DNA from 2 places in the Microbacterium sp. 05T445 genome. Region 2 is predicted to be linked to the other one. Evidence: predicted binding sites of a transcription regulator. Region 2 holds the regulator's gene; the other holds the start of a gene.
What was found. Region 2 encodes HrcA, which represses chaperone genes, less so after heat shock. Its sites were predicted from a motif close to TTNGCACTCGNNNNNNNCGAGTGCNAA; they were not measured.
Positions count from the first base shown of each region.

Region 1: groES (co-chaperone GroES) is a predicted target of HrcA. The motif match lies at 3,409-3,435, and genes of this name have one in related genera.

Region 1 is NZ_JBFTKJ010000002.1:264,962-272,036, reverse strand. Features, by position in the region: gene AC1DDU_RS10825 (heavy metal translocating P-type ATPase) at 1-1,536, shown strand, start outside; gene AC1DDU_RS10820 (metal-sensitive transcriptional regulator) at 1,581-1,901, shown strand; gene rarD (EamA family transporter RarD) at 1,917-2,924, opposite strand; gene groES (co-chaperone GroES) at 3,032-3,328, opposite strand; gene AC1DDU_RS10805 (Hsp70 family protein) at 3,768-5,510, shown strand; gene AC1DDU_RS10800 (LuxR C-terminal-related transcriptional regulator) at 5,510-7,075, shown strand, end outside.
Region 2 is NZ_JBFTKJ010000002.1:1,401,596-1,408,670, reverse strand. Features, by position in the region: gene dnaJ (molecular chaperone DnaJ) at 1-971, opposite strand, end outside; gene hrcA (heat-inducible transcriptional repressor HrcA) at 1,024-2,064, opposite strand; gene hemW (radical SAM family heme chaperone HemW) at 2,199-3,416, opposite strand; gene AC1DDU_RS16115 (DUF1990 family protein) at 3,424-4,074, opposite strand; gene AC1DDU_RS16110 (AAA family ATPase) at 4,182-4,919, shown strand; gene lepA (translation elongation factor 4) at 4,944-6,794, opposite strand; gene AC1DDU_RS16100 (alpha/beta fold hydrolase) at 6,880-7,075, shown strand, end outside.

The sequences.
Region 1 (7,075 bases), 1.1 Mb from region 2:
CCGATCGCCGACCTGCGCGCCGGCGAGGAGTTCGTGGTCCGCCCCGGCGAGAAGATCGCCACCGACGGCGTCGTGGTCTCGGGCACCTCGGCGGTGGACGCGTCGATGGTTACGGGCGAGTCGGTCCCCGTCGAGGTCGCGCCGGGCGATCCCGTCATCGGCGCCACGGTCAACGCGGGTGGCCGACTCGTCGTGCGCGCGACCCGCGTGGGCGATGACACCCAGCTGGCGCAGATGGCGCGCCTGGTCGAGGACGCCCAGTCGGGCAAGGCGAAGGTCCAGCGGCTCGCCGACCGCATCTCGGGCGTCTTCGTGCCCATCGTGCTGCTCATCTCGCTCGGCACGCTCGCCGGCTGGCTCCTCACCGGCGCGCCGGCGTCGATGGCGTTCACCGCGGCCGTCGCCGTGCTGATCATCGCGTGCCCCTGCGCGCTCGGGCTCGCCACGCCCACCGCGCTCCTGGTCGGCACCGGCCGCGGCGCGCAGCTCGGCATCCTGATCAAAGGCCCGGAGGTGCTCGAGTCCACCCGCACCGTCGACACCGTCGTGCTCGACAAGACCGGCACGGTCACCAGCGGCCGCATGTCGCTCGTCGATGCGATCACCGCCGGGACGACGCACCGACAGGAGCTGCTGCGGCTCGCCGGCGCCCTCGAGCACGCCTCGGAGCACCCGATCGCACAGGCGGTCGCCCGCGCCGCCGCCGACGAGACGGGGGCGCTGCCCGACGTCGAGGCGTTCCAGAACATCCCCGGCAAGGGCGTGACCGGTGTCGTCGACGGGCACGCGGTGCTCGTCGGGCGCGAGGCCCTGCTCGCCGACTGGACGCTCGCCGTGCCGGTCGACATCGCCGCCGCCAAGAGTGCTGCCGAGTCGCTCGGGCGCACCGCCGTGCTCGTCGCCTGGGACGGCGAGACGCGGGGACTCCTCGTCGTCGCCGACCAGGTCAAGCCCACCAGCGCCGAGGCGGTCGCGCAGCTGCGCGCGCTCGGCCTGACGCCGGTGCTGCTGACCGGCGACAACGCCGCCGCCGCCCGCGCGATCGCCGACGAAGTGGGGATCGAGCGCGTCATCGCCGAGGTGCTGCCGCAGGACAAAGTCGCCGTCGTCGCACGGCTCCAGTCCGAGGGCAGGGTCGTCGCGGTGGTCGGCGACGGCGTGAACGACGCCGCCGCGCTCGCTCAGGCCGACCTGGGGCTGGCGATGGGAACGGGGACGGATGCCGCGATCGAGGCATCCGACATCACCCTCGTCCGCGGCGACCTGCGCAGCGCCGCCGACGCGATCCGCCTCTCCCGTGCGACCCTGGGAACCATCAAAGTCAACCTGTTCTGGGCGTTCGCATACAACGTGGCGGCACTGCCGCTGGCGGCCCTGGGACTGCTGAACCCGATGATCGCGGGGGCCGCCATGGCGTTCTCGAGCGTGTTCGTCGTCGGCAACAGCCTGCGACTGCGGAGGTTCCGCAGCCGGGCGGGCCGCACCCCGGCGCACACCCGCCCGGCGGCCATCGCAGAGCCGGCGCCCGTCGCATGACCCGCTCGGACATAATGAACATCGATCAGGATGAAGGACCAGCCATGACGATCGACACCGCCACCCCGCTCGACCACGAGCACGGCCACCACGGCTACATCACCGACAAGGACAAGTACCTCAACCGCCTCAAGCGCATCGAGGGGCAGGCCCGCGGCATCCACAAGATGGTCGAGGACGAGAAGTACTGCATCGACATCCTCACCCAGATCAGCGCGCTCACCTCCGCCCTGGAGGCGGTCGCGGTGGGCCTGCTCGACGACCACCTGCGCCACTGCGTGGTCGACGCGGCGCGTCTGGGGGGCGCGGAGGCCGACGCGAAGATCACCGAGGCCACGCAGGCCATCGCGCGCCTCGTGCGCTGAGCCCCGCGCGCCAGCTCAGCGGGCGAGGACGCGCTGCCGACGCGCGTGCAGCACCGAGTCGACGGTGAGCAGGATCAGCGCGACCCACACCAGCCCGAATCCGATCCAGCGCCCGACGGGCATGGCCTCGCCGAGCACGAGCCACCCGGTGAGGAACTGCAGGATGGGCGCCACGAACTGCAACAGGCCGATCGTGGTGAGCGACGCGCGCCGGGCTCCGGCCGCGAACAGCAGCAACGGCACCGCCGTGACCACACCGGTGAGGCTCAGCAGCGCCGCGTGCTGCCAGCCGTAGGCGCCCATCGTGAGCCCCTGGGTGGCGCCCACGACCGCGAGCACGATCGCCGCGATCGGCGTCAGCCACATGGTCTCGAGCGTCAGCCCGCTGACGGCGTCCACCGACGGCCCGACCTGCTTCTTCACCAGTCCGTAGACGCCGAAGGATGCCGCGAGCGTCAGCGCGATCCAGGGGAAGGCGCCGTAGCCGACGATGATCACGACCACCGCAGCCACCGCGATGCCGATCGCGACCCACTGCGTGGGACGCAGCCGCTCGTGCAGCACGAGCACGCCCAGCAGCACCGTCACGATCGGGTTGATGAAGTAGCCGAGGCTCGTCTCGATGACGTGCCCGCTCAGGGCGCCGAGGATGAACACCTGCCAGTTGATGTAGATCAGCGCTCCGGCGAGCGCGGTCAACCACCGCAGGCGCCGCTGCCGCATGATGGCGACCAGCCGGCCCCAGGTGCGGGTCACCGTGAGCAGCAGCGCGCAGAACACCAGCGACAGCAGGATGCGCCATGCCACCAGCTCGAACGGGCCGGTGGGGACCAGCAGCAGGAAGTACAGCGGCAGGAAGCCCCACAGCAGGTACGCCCCGAAGGCGTAGAAACCGCCGAGCGAGCGCTCGCGGGCCGACTCGAACGACGGCGGCGGAAGCGCGATGCCCGCCGTGGATGCCGCCGCATCGGCCAGATCGCCCACCCCCGCCGACTGGTGCGTCGAGGAGGGATCGCGGCTCATCCCCCCAGCCTATGGCCGAGGCGGGGGCGCGCAGGTCGCGCCCGGACATGACGAGAGGGTCGGATGCCGAGGCATCCGACCCTCTCGGTACGCGCGGTGCGCGGAACTCAGCGGACGACGACCGCCAGGACGTCGCGAGCCGACAGGACGAGGAACTCGTCGCCGCCGAACTTGACCTCGGTGCCGCCGTACTTGCTGTAGATCACGCGGTCGCCGACGGCGACGTCGAGCGGGATGCGGTTGCCGTTGTCGTCGATGCGGCCGGGGCCGACCGCCACGACCTCGCCCTCCTGGGGCTTCTCCTTGGCGGTGTCGGGGATGACCAGACCGCTGGACGTGGTCTGCTCGGCCTCGACCTGCTTGATGACGATGCGGTCCTCGAGCGGCTTGATGGAAACCGACACGGTCTACCTCTTCTTTCTTGAGACTGAAGACTCGTTAGCACTCTGACATAGAGAGTGCTTACGCCAGTCTAGGCAACGCGCTGGCACTCCCGCAACGTGAGTGCCAATCCTGCGACACACAGCTCGCGTGAGGCCGCATCGGGCATCGGATGCGGGTCGCCCGATGTATCAGGCCCGGGGTTCGCGGGCTCCCCCAACGCATGACCACCATCCCACCTCACCCCCTCGCGCTCACCCGCTCGCAGTGGTAGACCTGATCTCAGGGGACATGTCCTGAATCTGGGAAGTTCGGGCGATGACGAGCGCATATGTGCTTGCCGTGGACATCGGCACAAGCCGTACCGCCGCGTCCACGGCGAGGGTTGATACTGAAGGAATCGTCGAGGCAGCGAGATTCGCACTCGGCCGGCGGACAGACAGTACACCGACCGCGGTTTTCGTGTCAGACGACGACCTCCTCTTCGGCGAGGCCGCAGAGCGGCGAGGGCTCGTGCAGCCCGATCGCCTGGTCCGCGAGTTCAAACGACGGATCGGCGATGACGTCCCGCTCGTCGTCGCCGGACGGACGTACGCGCCGGAGCACCTGTTCGCGCGCATGGTGACGTGGGTGGCGGATGCGGTCGCGGAACGGGAGGGCCGTCAGCCCGAAGCGATCGTCGCCACTGTGCCGGTGACGTGGGGCGACTACCGCCGCAGCCTGCTCATGGGAGCGCTGGCACGGGAGCTGACCGTGCCCGTCGACCTGGTCGCCGAGCCGATCGCCGCGGCATGGCACTACACCGCATCGTCCCCGCTCGGCCCCGACGGCGTGCTGGCCGTGTACGACCTCGGCGGCGGAACCTTCGACATCGCTCTCGTGGGGAGCTCACCCGACCACTGGCTGCGGATCGTCGGGACGCCCACCGGGATCTCGGACTTCGGGGGCGCGGACTTCGACGACATCGTGCTCAGGCACACGATCACCGCGGCAGGCCTGTCGGGGGCCGACCTCGCCGACGACCCCGACGCCCGCATCGCGCTGTCTTCGCTGCGCCGAGAGTGCGTGGAGGCGAAGGAGGCTCTCTCGTTCGATTCCGAGGCCGCGATCCCGGTGTTCCTCGCCGGTGCGAGCACGACGGTGCGCATCACGCGCACCGAGTTCGAGGAGCTCATCGAACGCGGCGTCGAACGCACGATCGACCTCCTCCAGTCGACGCTGGAGAGCAGCGATGTCGGCGGCCGATTGGAGGCCGTGCTCCTGACCGGGGGCTCGTCGCGCATCCCGCGGGTCGCTCAGCTGCTGTCCGAGCGGTGCGATGCGCCGATCGCCGTCGATGCCGACCCGAAGGCGGTCGTCGCCCTGGGGGCTGCACGCATCATCGCCGACGGACTCGCCCGCGGTGCAACGCCGAGCAGTGCGACGGCAGCCGCCGAGACCGCCATGGCTGCGGTAGGAACGGAAGCTCCCGCGACCGGCTCGGCGCCCGGGCCCGACAGCGCCGACGACCACGCGCGTCGCCGGCGCTGGTTCCGCCCGATCCCCGCCACCGTCGCACTGACTGCCGGCTCGCTCGTCCTCGCCGGTGGCATCGTGCTGGCCGGCGCCACCGAACTGGGCAACGGGACGCGAGCGCCCAGCGATGCCGGCGTCGATTCCTTCGCCGACTGGCTCGGCACCAGGCTGAGCGGCGGGTCGGCCGCGGCGGCCGAACCGGATGCCGCCGACCCTCAGGACGCTACGAATGCGGCACCCCCACCGGCCAAGGGCACCCCGCCGCAGGACGCATCCTCCCCCAATCCCCGTCGCCGGATCGCCGAGCGCGGCGCCGAGGAGCGTCAGCAGGAGGCCGCGGGGCTGGAGCCCGGCGCAGAGTCGCCGACCTCGCCGAGCACGAGCACCGGGACATCCGGCACGGCGGACGACCCGGCCGTCCCCACCGGAACGGACCCGCAGCCCGACCCCGCCCCCCAGCCGGAGCCGTCTCCGGACCCCCAGCCCGAGCCGTCTCCGGACCCCCAGCCGGAGCCGGCTCCTGATCCTCAGCCGGAACCGTCGCCGGACCCGCAGCCCGACCCCGACCCGCCTGCGCCGGATCCGACGCCCGACCCTCCCGCGCCGGACCCCCCGGCGCCGGAGCCCGAACCACCGGCGCCCGAGCCCGAGCCGTCGCCACCTGCCGCATCGGTCCCGGAGCCCCAGTGATGTCGAGCGCCTCGAACCTGGTGCGGCTCGACAGCTCCGCACTCCATGCCGCCCCGCCGGTCGCGGTCGCGATGCCGTCGGCGTCGTCTGGCGAGCTCGACGCCTTCCGATTCCCCGGCGAAGCCGCGCGGGCCGTCGTCTCCGGCAGCGCGGGATCGGGTAAGACCACGCTGCTGCATCGGATCGCCGGTCTCCTCTCATCAGAGGACACCTCCACCGCACCGCTGCGCGAGACCACGGACGTCGGCACGATGCCTCCGGAGGTCGTGCTCCTCGTCGACGACGCGCATCTGCTCGACCAGGAGCGCATCACCGCCCTGAGGGCCCGTGCGGAGGACCCCGACGCCGGCATGGTGGTCGCGTTGCGCAGTTGGCCGTCACGCCCCGACCTCGTGGCGCTCACCCGCCTGCTCGAACGCAGTCGCCCCATCGTCCTGCTCGGCGAGGTGACGCACGTCCGCCTCCGCGCCACCACCACGGGCTTCGGCGCGTGCGACGACGATGTCCTGCGCCTCACCGGCGGCGTGGCGTGGCTCGTGCACGAGTGCCTCGCCGCGCACGACGAGCGAGACTGCCGCGACGACCCGTCGCACAGGGTCCTGCAGCGTGCCATCCGCCCACGCATCCTGCATCGGATGTCGTCCGTCTCCCCCGGCGTGCGCCGGCTCCTGGAGGATCTCTCGCTGCGGGTCGCGCCGGGGACCGGAGCGGCGGACGACGTCGCGGGCGACCTGATCGCGGAGGCCTATGCGGAGGGCCTGGTGACCGACGACGGACGTCCCGCCCCAGCCATCGCAGCCGCCGTCCGGGCCACGACTCCGTTCGCACGCATCGTCGACGTGATCGAGCACGCCCCGCGCGCGGCGCTCCGCGACGATCCGCTCGTCGCCACCTTGGACGGCCTGCACGATGCGTCCGCCGCCGACGTACTCGTCGCGCGCGCCCGGGCCGAGATCCGCCACGACCCGGAGCTCGCGAGCGCCCTTTTCGAACGTGCGATCTCCTGCGGTGCGGACCCGGATCCCCTGGCGCTGGACCGCGCTCTGAGCGCGTGGGCGAGCGGCCGCCTCGACGATGCAGGGGTGCTGCTCGATGAGCTGCAGGAGCGCCCCGGCACGCCAGGGATCGAGGCAGATCTCGCCGCCGCGGTCTGGGCGGAGCGCGGCCTCATGTCGCTCGCCGACGACACGTACCGGTCCCGTCAGCCCGACGATATGGGGGCCGCGGTCCGCATGCGGATCGCGGCCGTCGCCGCCGGCCGTGCGGACGAATCCGGGAGCCCCGCCACGAAGGCACCCGGCAGCCGCCGACCGCCCTCGGCGCTGGGAGTCGCGAACGAACTCCTCGACAGCGGTCTGACCGCGACGCTCGGGGATGACCCCGACGCCGGGGTCGCTGCGCTCCAGCGCGCCTCGGAGCTCTACACGGCATCCGCCGATGCGTCTCCGTACGTCGAACTGCCGGCCGTGATCGCCGCGACGGCCGCGATCGGGGTAGGCGACCCCAAGAGCGCACAGACGATCGTCGAGGATGCGCTGCACGGCGGGCAGGGAGGCGCCAGCCGA
Region 2 (7,075 bases):
TGCACGCCCACCTTGAGATCGCCGCGCTGCGTGCCCCGCAGCGGCGTGATGCCGCGGCCCTTGATCGTCAGGATGTCGCCGGCCTGCACGCCCGCCCGCACCTCGAGGTCGACGGGGCCGTCCAGCGACTCGATCGTCGTGGTGGTGCCGAGGATCGCGTCGGGCATCGACACCTCGAGCGTCGCGAGCAGGTCGTCGCCGTCGCGGCTGAACACCTCGTGGGGCGACACGGTGACCTCGATGTACAGGTCGCCGTTGGGGCCGCCCGCCGGGCCGACCTCGCCCGAGCCGGGCAGCTGCAGCCGCAGGCCCGTCTCGACGCCGGCGGGGATGTCGAGCGACACCGTGCGGCGTGCCCGCACCCGGCCCTGCCCCTGGCAGGTCGCGCACGGGTACGGGATGGTCGTGCCGTAGCCCTGGCACACGTTGCACGGCTGCGTGGTGACGACGTTGCCGAGCAGGCTGCGCACCTGGCGCTGCACGTTGCCGGTGCCGTGGCAGATGTCGCAGGTCACCGGGCTGGTGCCGGGCTGGCAGCACGAGCCCTGGCAGGTCTCGCACAGCACGGCGGTGTCGACCTCGATGTCACGGTGCGTGCCGAACACGACGTCGCCGAGCTCGAGCGTCACCCGCACGAGGGCGTCCTGCCCGCGTTCGCGGCGCGACCGCGGCCGGCCCGCGCGGGCGCCGCCGGCGGCCCCGAAGAAGGTCTCGAAGATGTCGTTGAAGCCGCCGAAGCCGCCGGCGCCGCCGCCGAAGGGCGAGTCGCCGCCGCCCATGTCGTAGCGGGCGCGCTGATCGGGGTCGCTCAGCACGTCGTACGCGTGGGTCACGAGCTTGAAGCGCTCGGATGCCTCCTCCCCCGGGTTCACATCCGGGTGCAGCTGGCGGGCCAGCCGCCGGTAGGCCTTCTTGATCTCATCGGGGGTGGCGTCGCGTGAGACGCCGAGGACCTCGTAGTGGTCAGCCACTTTCGCCTTCCTGCCGCGGGAGTGCCGCGGGAATCGTGTGTTCGCGTCCGCGTCAGCGGGAGTTCTCGTCCTGCTCGAGCATGCGCGTGAGGTAGCGCGCGACGGCACGGACCGCCGCGAGGTTCGTGGGGTAGTCCATGCGGGTCGGCCCGAGCACGCCGACGCGGGCGACCGAGCCGGTCGCGTCGTAGTCGCTGGCGACGACGGATGCCTCCGCCAGGCCGAACGGCTCGTTCTCACGGCCGATGCTTGCCGCGAGCCCCTGCTCGTCGGCCACCATGTCGCCCATCAGTCGCAGCAGCGTGACCTGCTCCTCGATCGCCTCGAGCAGCGGGTAGATGCTGCCGCGGAAGTCGGCCTCGCGCCGAGCGAGGTTGGCGCTGCCTGCCATCACGAGCCGGTCCTGGCGGAACTCCTCGAGCTCTTCGGCCACGGCGCGCACGATCTCGTCGGTGGCGCGCTCGTGCGCCGGCGCCTGCTCGGCACGCGCGCCGAGGCGGTCTGCGATGCGCTGCAGCCCCTCGCGCACCGGCCTGCCGACCAGCAGCGTCCCGAGTCCGGCGCGGATGCGGGCGAGGTCGGCGTCGTCGAAGTCGTCACCGACGTGCGTGAGTCGCTGCGACACCCGGCCGGTGTCGGTGACGAGGATCACCAGCATCCGTCCGCCGCCGAGCTGCACCAGCTCGACGTGCGTCACCGTGGCGCGGGCGAACGAGGGGTACTGCACGATCGCGACCTGGCCGGTGAGCTGGGTGAGGGCGCGCACGGTGCGCACCAGCACGTCGTCGAGGTCGCCCGAGCCGTCGAGGAACGACGCGATGGCGGAGCGCTGCGCGGGGCTGAGCGGGCGCAGCTCGGCCAGGTGGTCGACGAAGACGCGGTACCCCTTGTCGGTCGGCACGCGACCCGACGAGGTGTGGGGCGCCACGATGAGCTCTTCGTCCTCGAGCAGCGCCATGTCGTTGCGGATCGTGGCAGCGGACACGCCGAAGGCGTGCCGCTCGACGATCGCCTTGCTGCCGACCGGCTCGCGCGTGTCGACGTAGTCCTGAACGATCGCGCGCAGCACCTGCAGACCCCGCTCGCTGACCATCCCGCCTCCTCACGCCGCGTCTGGCACTCGCATGACTGGAGTGCCAATTCTATCCGATGCACCTGTCAGGATCGCCGAGCGACGCCCGAGCGGGTCTTCCACCCCCAGGAGGACCCCTGTACGCGGTGGACGGATCACTCCGTGAGGCTGCGCACGACCGCGTCCGCCAGCAGCCGTCCGTGCCGGGTCAGCACGACGCGGCCGTGGACGGCGGCGGGGCCGTCGATGAGCCCGTCCGCGATGAGGGCGGCGACGGCGTGGCGTCCTTCGCCGAGCAGCTCCGCGACCGGGAGCCCCTCACGGATGCGGGTGCGGAGCAGGACGCTCTCGAGCGCGCGGGCCTCGGCATCCGGGATCTCGCGACCTGCCGCCGGCGATTCTCCGGACGCGAGCCGCTGGGCGTACGCGGCCGGGTGCTTGACGTTCCAGAACCGGACCCCGGCGATGTGGCTGTGCGCGCCTGGCCCGAACCCCCACCAGTCCGAACCGGTCCAGTACGCGAGGTTGTGGCGCGACCGATGCGCGTCGCCGCGTGCCCAGTTCGAGACCTCGTACCAGTCGTAGCCGGCGCCCGCGAGAAGGTCGTCGGCCAGCTCGTACATATCGGCCTGGAGGTCGTCGTCCGGTGCGGGGACCTCGCCGCGTCGGATCTGACGGGCCAGCTTCGTGCCGTCCTCGATGATGAGCGCGTACGCCGAGAGGTGGTCGGGCTCGAGGGCGGCGGCGGTCTCGAGCGAGGCGCGCCAGTCGTCGAGGGACTCCCCCGGGGCGCCATAGATGAGGTCGACGCTCACGTCGAGCCCCGCCTCGCGTGCGGCCGCCACGGCGGTGCGCACGTTCTCGGGGTCGTGGGTGCGGTCCAGGGCCGCCAGCACGTGCGGCACGGCCGACTGCATGCCGATCGACAGGCGGGTGACGCCGGATGCCGCGAGCTCGGCCGCCACCGCCGGGGTGACCGTGTCGGGGTTCGCCTCGACCGTGACTTCGGCGCCCTCGACGATGCCGAAGGCACCGCGGACGCCCTGGAGCATGCGGCCCAGGTCACCGGGCGGGAGCAGCGTGGGCGTGCCGCCGCCGAAGAACACCGTCGACGCCGCACGGTTGCCTCCCGCCCGCTCGAGCACGGCCGATGCGAGCTCGATCTCGCGCAGGAGGGTGTCGGCGTACTGGTCCTGGCGGGCGCCGCGCAGCTCGGAGGACGTGTACGTGTTGAAGTCGCAGTAGCCGCAGCGGACCCGGCAGAACGGCACGTGCAGGTACACGCCGAAGTCGGTCGCCTCGTCGACGCGGGTGCCCGAAGGCAGCGATCCGTCCGCGGGAACGGGCTCGCCGAGCGGAAGAGCGGAGCCCATCAGCGCCTCACGCGGGGGTCGTGTACAGCGGCGAGATCGCGCGCAGGTAGCGGGTGAACAGCTCGCGCCGTCGGCGCTTGGTGAGCGCCGGGATGACGCGGTAGAGCACGGCATGCGGAGCGTCGAACGCCCGCACCGTGAACCACACCTCGTCGTTCTCGTACCACTCGATCATGAACGACTCCTCGCCGCTGACGACCGAGTCGCTCACGGTGCCGAGCGCGAAACCGACACGCCGGGGCTCCTCGACAGCGAAGATGACGCGCAGCTCGGCGTCGGCGCGCAGCCCCTTCACGCGGCCGTCGACGCGGATCGTCGTGCCGGGCCCGACGAACGGCGTACCCTCGGCGTCGAAGCGCTGCTCGGCTTCGGAGCGGCTCGGCGCGACGGGGTTGCCCTCGGCGTCGAAGCTGACGCCCGAGTACGTCGGCCCGGACGCGGGCCGGACGTCGGTGACCTCGAGTCCCGCGCCCTTGAGCGCGGTCCATGACATCAGCGCCTCGCTCGCGGCCTGGAAGCGGCCCTCGCCACTGCCGATGCGCCACGATTCCTCCGCGGGGATGCTGCGCTCCGGCGGATATTGCATCAGATCGGGCGCCTGCGTGGCGCCGACGGCGGCGTAGTCGACGGTGTCGTCACGGAAGGTTCCTCGACGCATGGGTACCAGCCTAAGGGGTGCTCCTGACCGGCTCGTGGGAGGCGCCCGCCGGCATTGGGCTCACGGCCGACGGCAGGCGTGTCGGCCGGCCATGCGAGACTGCCGGAATGCGCGCTGCGGACTTCCTTCAGCCACCCGTCGTGGCCGTCCGCGCACGGGACGAGCTCGCGCCGGCCGACCGTACCCGATGGCCGGTGACGATCCCGGCGGTCGCTCAGCTGCTCGACGAGGGCCTCGACCTCGGCCCAGGGGTCACGTTCCTGGTCGGCGAGAACGGGTCGGGCAAATCGACGGTGCTCGAGGGCATCGCGATCGCCTACGGGTTCTCACCCGAGGGCGGGTCGGCCTCAGCCCATCACCGCACCCGCGCCACCGAGTCGCCGCTGTCGGACTGGCTGCGGATCCAGCGCGGCGTAGGCGCCGCGCGATGGGGGTACTTCCTCCGCGCCGAGACGATGCACTCGTTCTACACGTATCTCGAAGAGAATCCCTCGGCGCGCGGAGAGCCTGCCTTCCACGAGATGAGTCACGGCGAGTCGTTCCTGGCGATGTTCGACACGCGCTTCGACTCCCCCGGCTTCTACTGCCTCGACGAGCCCGAGGCGGCGCTCTCGTTCTCGTCGACCCTCACGCTCATCTCGACGCTCCACCGGATCGCCGAGGAGCGCGGACAGGTGCTGTGCGCGACGCACTCCCCGGTGCTCGCATCGCTCCCCGGCGCGCGCATCATCGAGCTCGGCCCGTGGGGCATGCGCCAAGCCGAATGGGACGACCTGGAACTGGTCTCGCACTGGCGCTCATACCTGTCGGCGCCGGAACGGTACCTGCGACACCTGCTGGCGTGATCGGGCGCACGGCCCGGGCGGACGCTACTTCGCGCCCTTGCCCTCGACGTCTCCCGAGAGGGCGGCGATGAACGCCTCCTGGGGGACCTCCACGCGACCGACCATCTTCATGCGCTTCTTTCCCTCCTTCTGCTTCTCGAGGAGCTTGCGCTTGCGGGTGATGTCGCCGCCGTAACACTTGGCGAGCACGTCCTTGCGGATCGCGCGGATGTTCTCGCGCGCGATGATGCGTGCGCCGATGGCGGCCTGGATCGGCACCTCGAACTGCTGACGCGGGATCAGCTTGCGCAGCCGCTCGGTCATCATCGTGCCGTACGCGTAGGCCTTCTCGCGGTGCACGATCGAGCTGAACGCGTCGACCTTCTCGCCCTGCAGCAGGATGTCGACCTTGACGAGGTCGGCGGTCTGGGAGCCGGCGGGCTCGTAGTCGAGGCTGGCGTAGCCCTGCGTCTTGGACTTCAGGTGGTCGAAGAAGTCGAACACGATCTCGCCGAGCGGCATGTTGTACCGCAGCTCGACGCGGTCCTCGCTGAGGTAGTCCATCCCGAGGAGCGTGCCGCGCCGCGACTGGCACAGCTCCATGACGGTGCCGACGTAGTCCTTCGGCAGCAGGATGCCGACCTTGACGACGGGCTCGGACACTTCCGCCACGCGCCCGTCGGGGTACTCGCTGGGGTTCGTGACGGTCACCGTCTCGCCGGTGTCTGTCATGACCTCGTAGGTCACCGACGGCGCCGTCGTGATGAGATCGAGGTCGAACTCGCGCGCCAGGCGCTCGGTGATGATCTCCAGGTGCAGCAGGCCCAGGAAGCCGCAGCGGAACCCGAATCCGAGGGCGACCGAGGTCTCGGGCTCGTACTGCAGGGAGGCATCCGAGAGCTTGAGCTTGTCCAGCGCCTCCCGGAGGTCGGCGTAGTCGCTGCCGTCGATCGGGTAGATGCCCGAGAACACCATCGGCTTCGGGTCGGTGTATCCCGGGAGCGCCTGCGTGGCGGGCTTGCGGTGGTTCGTGATCGTGTCGCCGACCTTCGACTGGCGCACGTCCTTCACACCGGTGATGAGGTAGCCGACCTCGCCGACGCCCAGACCTCGGGTGGGGTTCGGCTCGGGGCTGGACACACCGATCTCCAGCAGATCGTGGGTCGCCCTGGTCGACATCATCTGGATGCGCTCGCGCGGCTCCAGCTTGCCGTCGACCATGCGCACGTATGTCACGACGCCGCGGTACGAGTCGTACACCGAGTCGAAGATCATGGCGCGGGCGGGCGCGTTGGCATCGCCCTTCGGTGCGGGGATCTGCGCGACGATGCGGTCCAGCAGCTCCTCCACGCCCATGCCCGTCTTGCCGCTCACGCGCAGCACGTCGTCGGGCGAGCCGCCGATGAGCCCGGCGAGCTCGGCCGCGTACTTCTCGGGGTCCGCGGCGGGCAGGTCGATCTTGTTCAGCACCGGGATGATGTGCAGGTCGTTCTCGAGCGCGAGGTAGAGGTTCGCGAGCGTCTGGGCCTCGATGCCCTGCGCCGCGTCGACGAGCAGGATCGCTCCCTCGCATGCGGCGAGGGAGCGCGACACCTCGTAGGTGAAGTCGACGTGCCCGGGCGTGTCGATCATGTTCAGCGCGAACGTGCCGTCGGCCGTGGCCCACGGCATCCGCACCGCCTGCGACTTGATCGTGATGCCGCGCTCGCGCTCGATGTCCATGCGGTCGAGGTACTGCGCGCGCATGTCGCGGTCGGAGACGACGCCGGTGATCTGCAGCATGCGGTCGGCCAACGTCGACTTGCCGTGATCGATGTGGGCGATGATGCAGAAGTTGCGGATCAGCTCAGGAGGGGTCGCAGACGGCTCGAGAGGCTTCAGGGCGCGGGGTGACATGTCCAGACGATTCTACGGGTGCCGACCTGACAACCGGATGCCGTGCCGCCCGGCGCGCGCCTCTGCTCGCCGCTAACCTGGCCGCATGGTGGTCCAGGTCGTGCTCGTGCACGGCATCCGGACGTCCGCGACCATGTGGCGCGCCCAGGTCGAGTACCTGACCGCCCGCGGCAACCCCGTGACGGCGGTCGATCTTCCCGGGCACGGCACGCGGATGGCCGAGGCGTTCACCCTCGAGTCCGCCCGGGCGACGATCGACCACGCCGTGCGCTCGGCCGCGG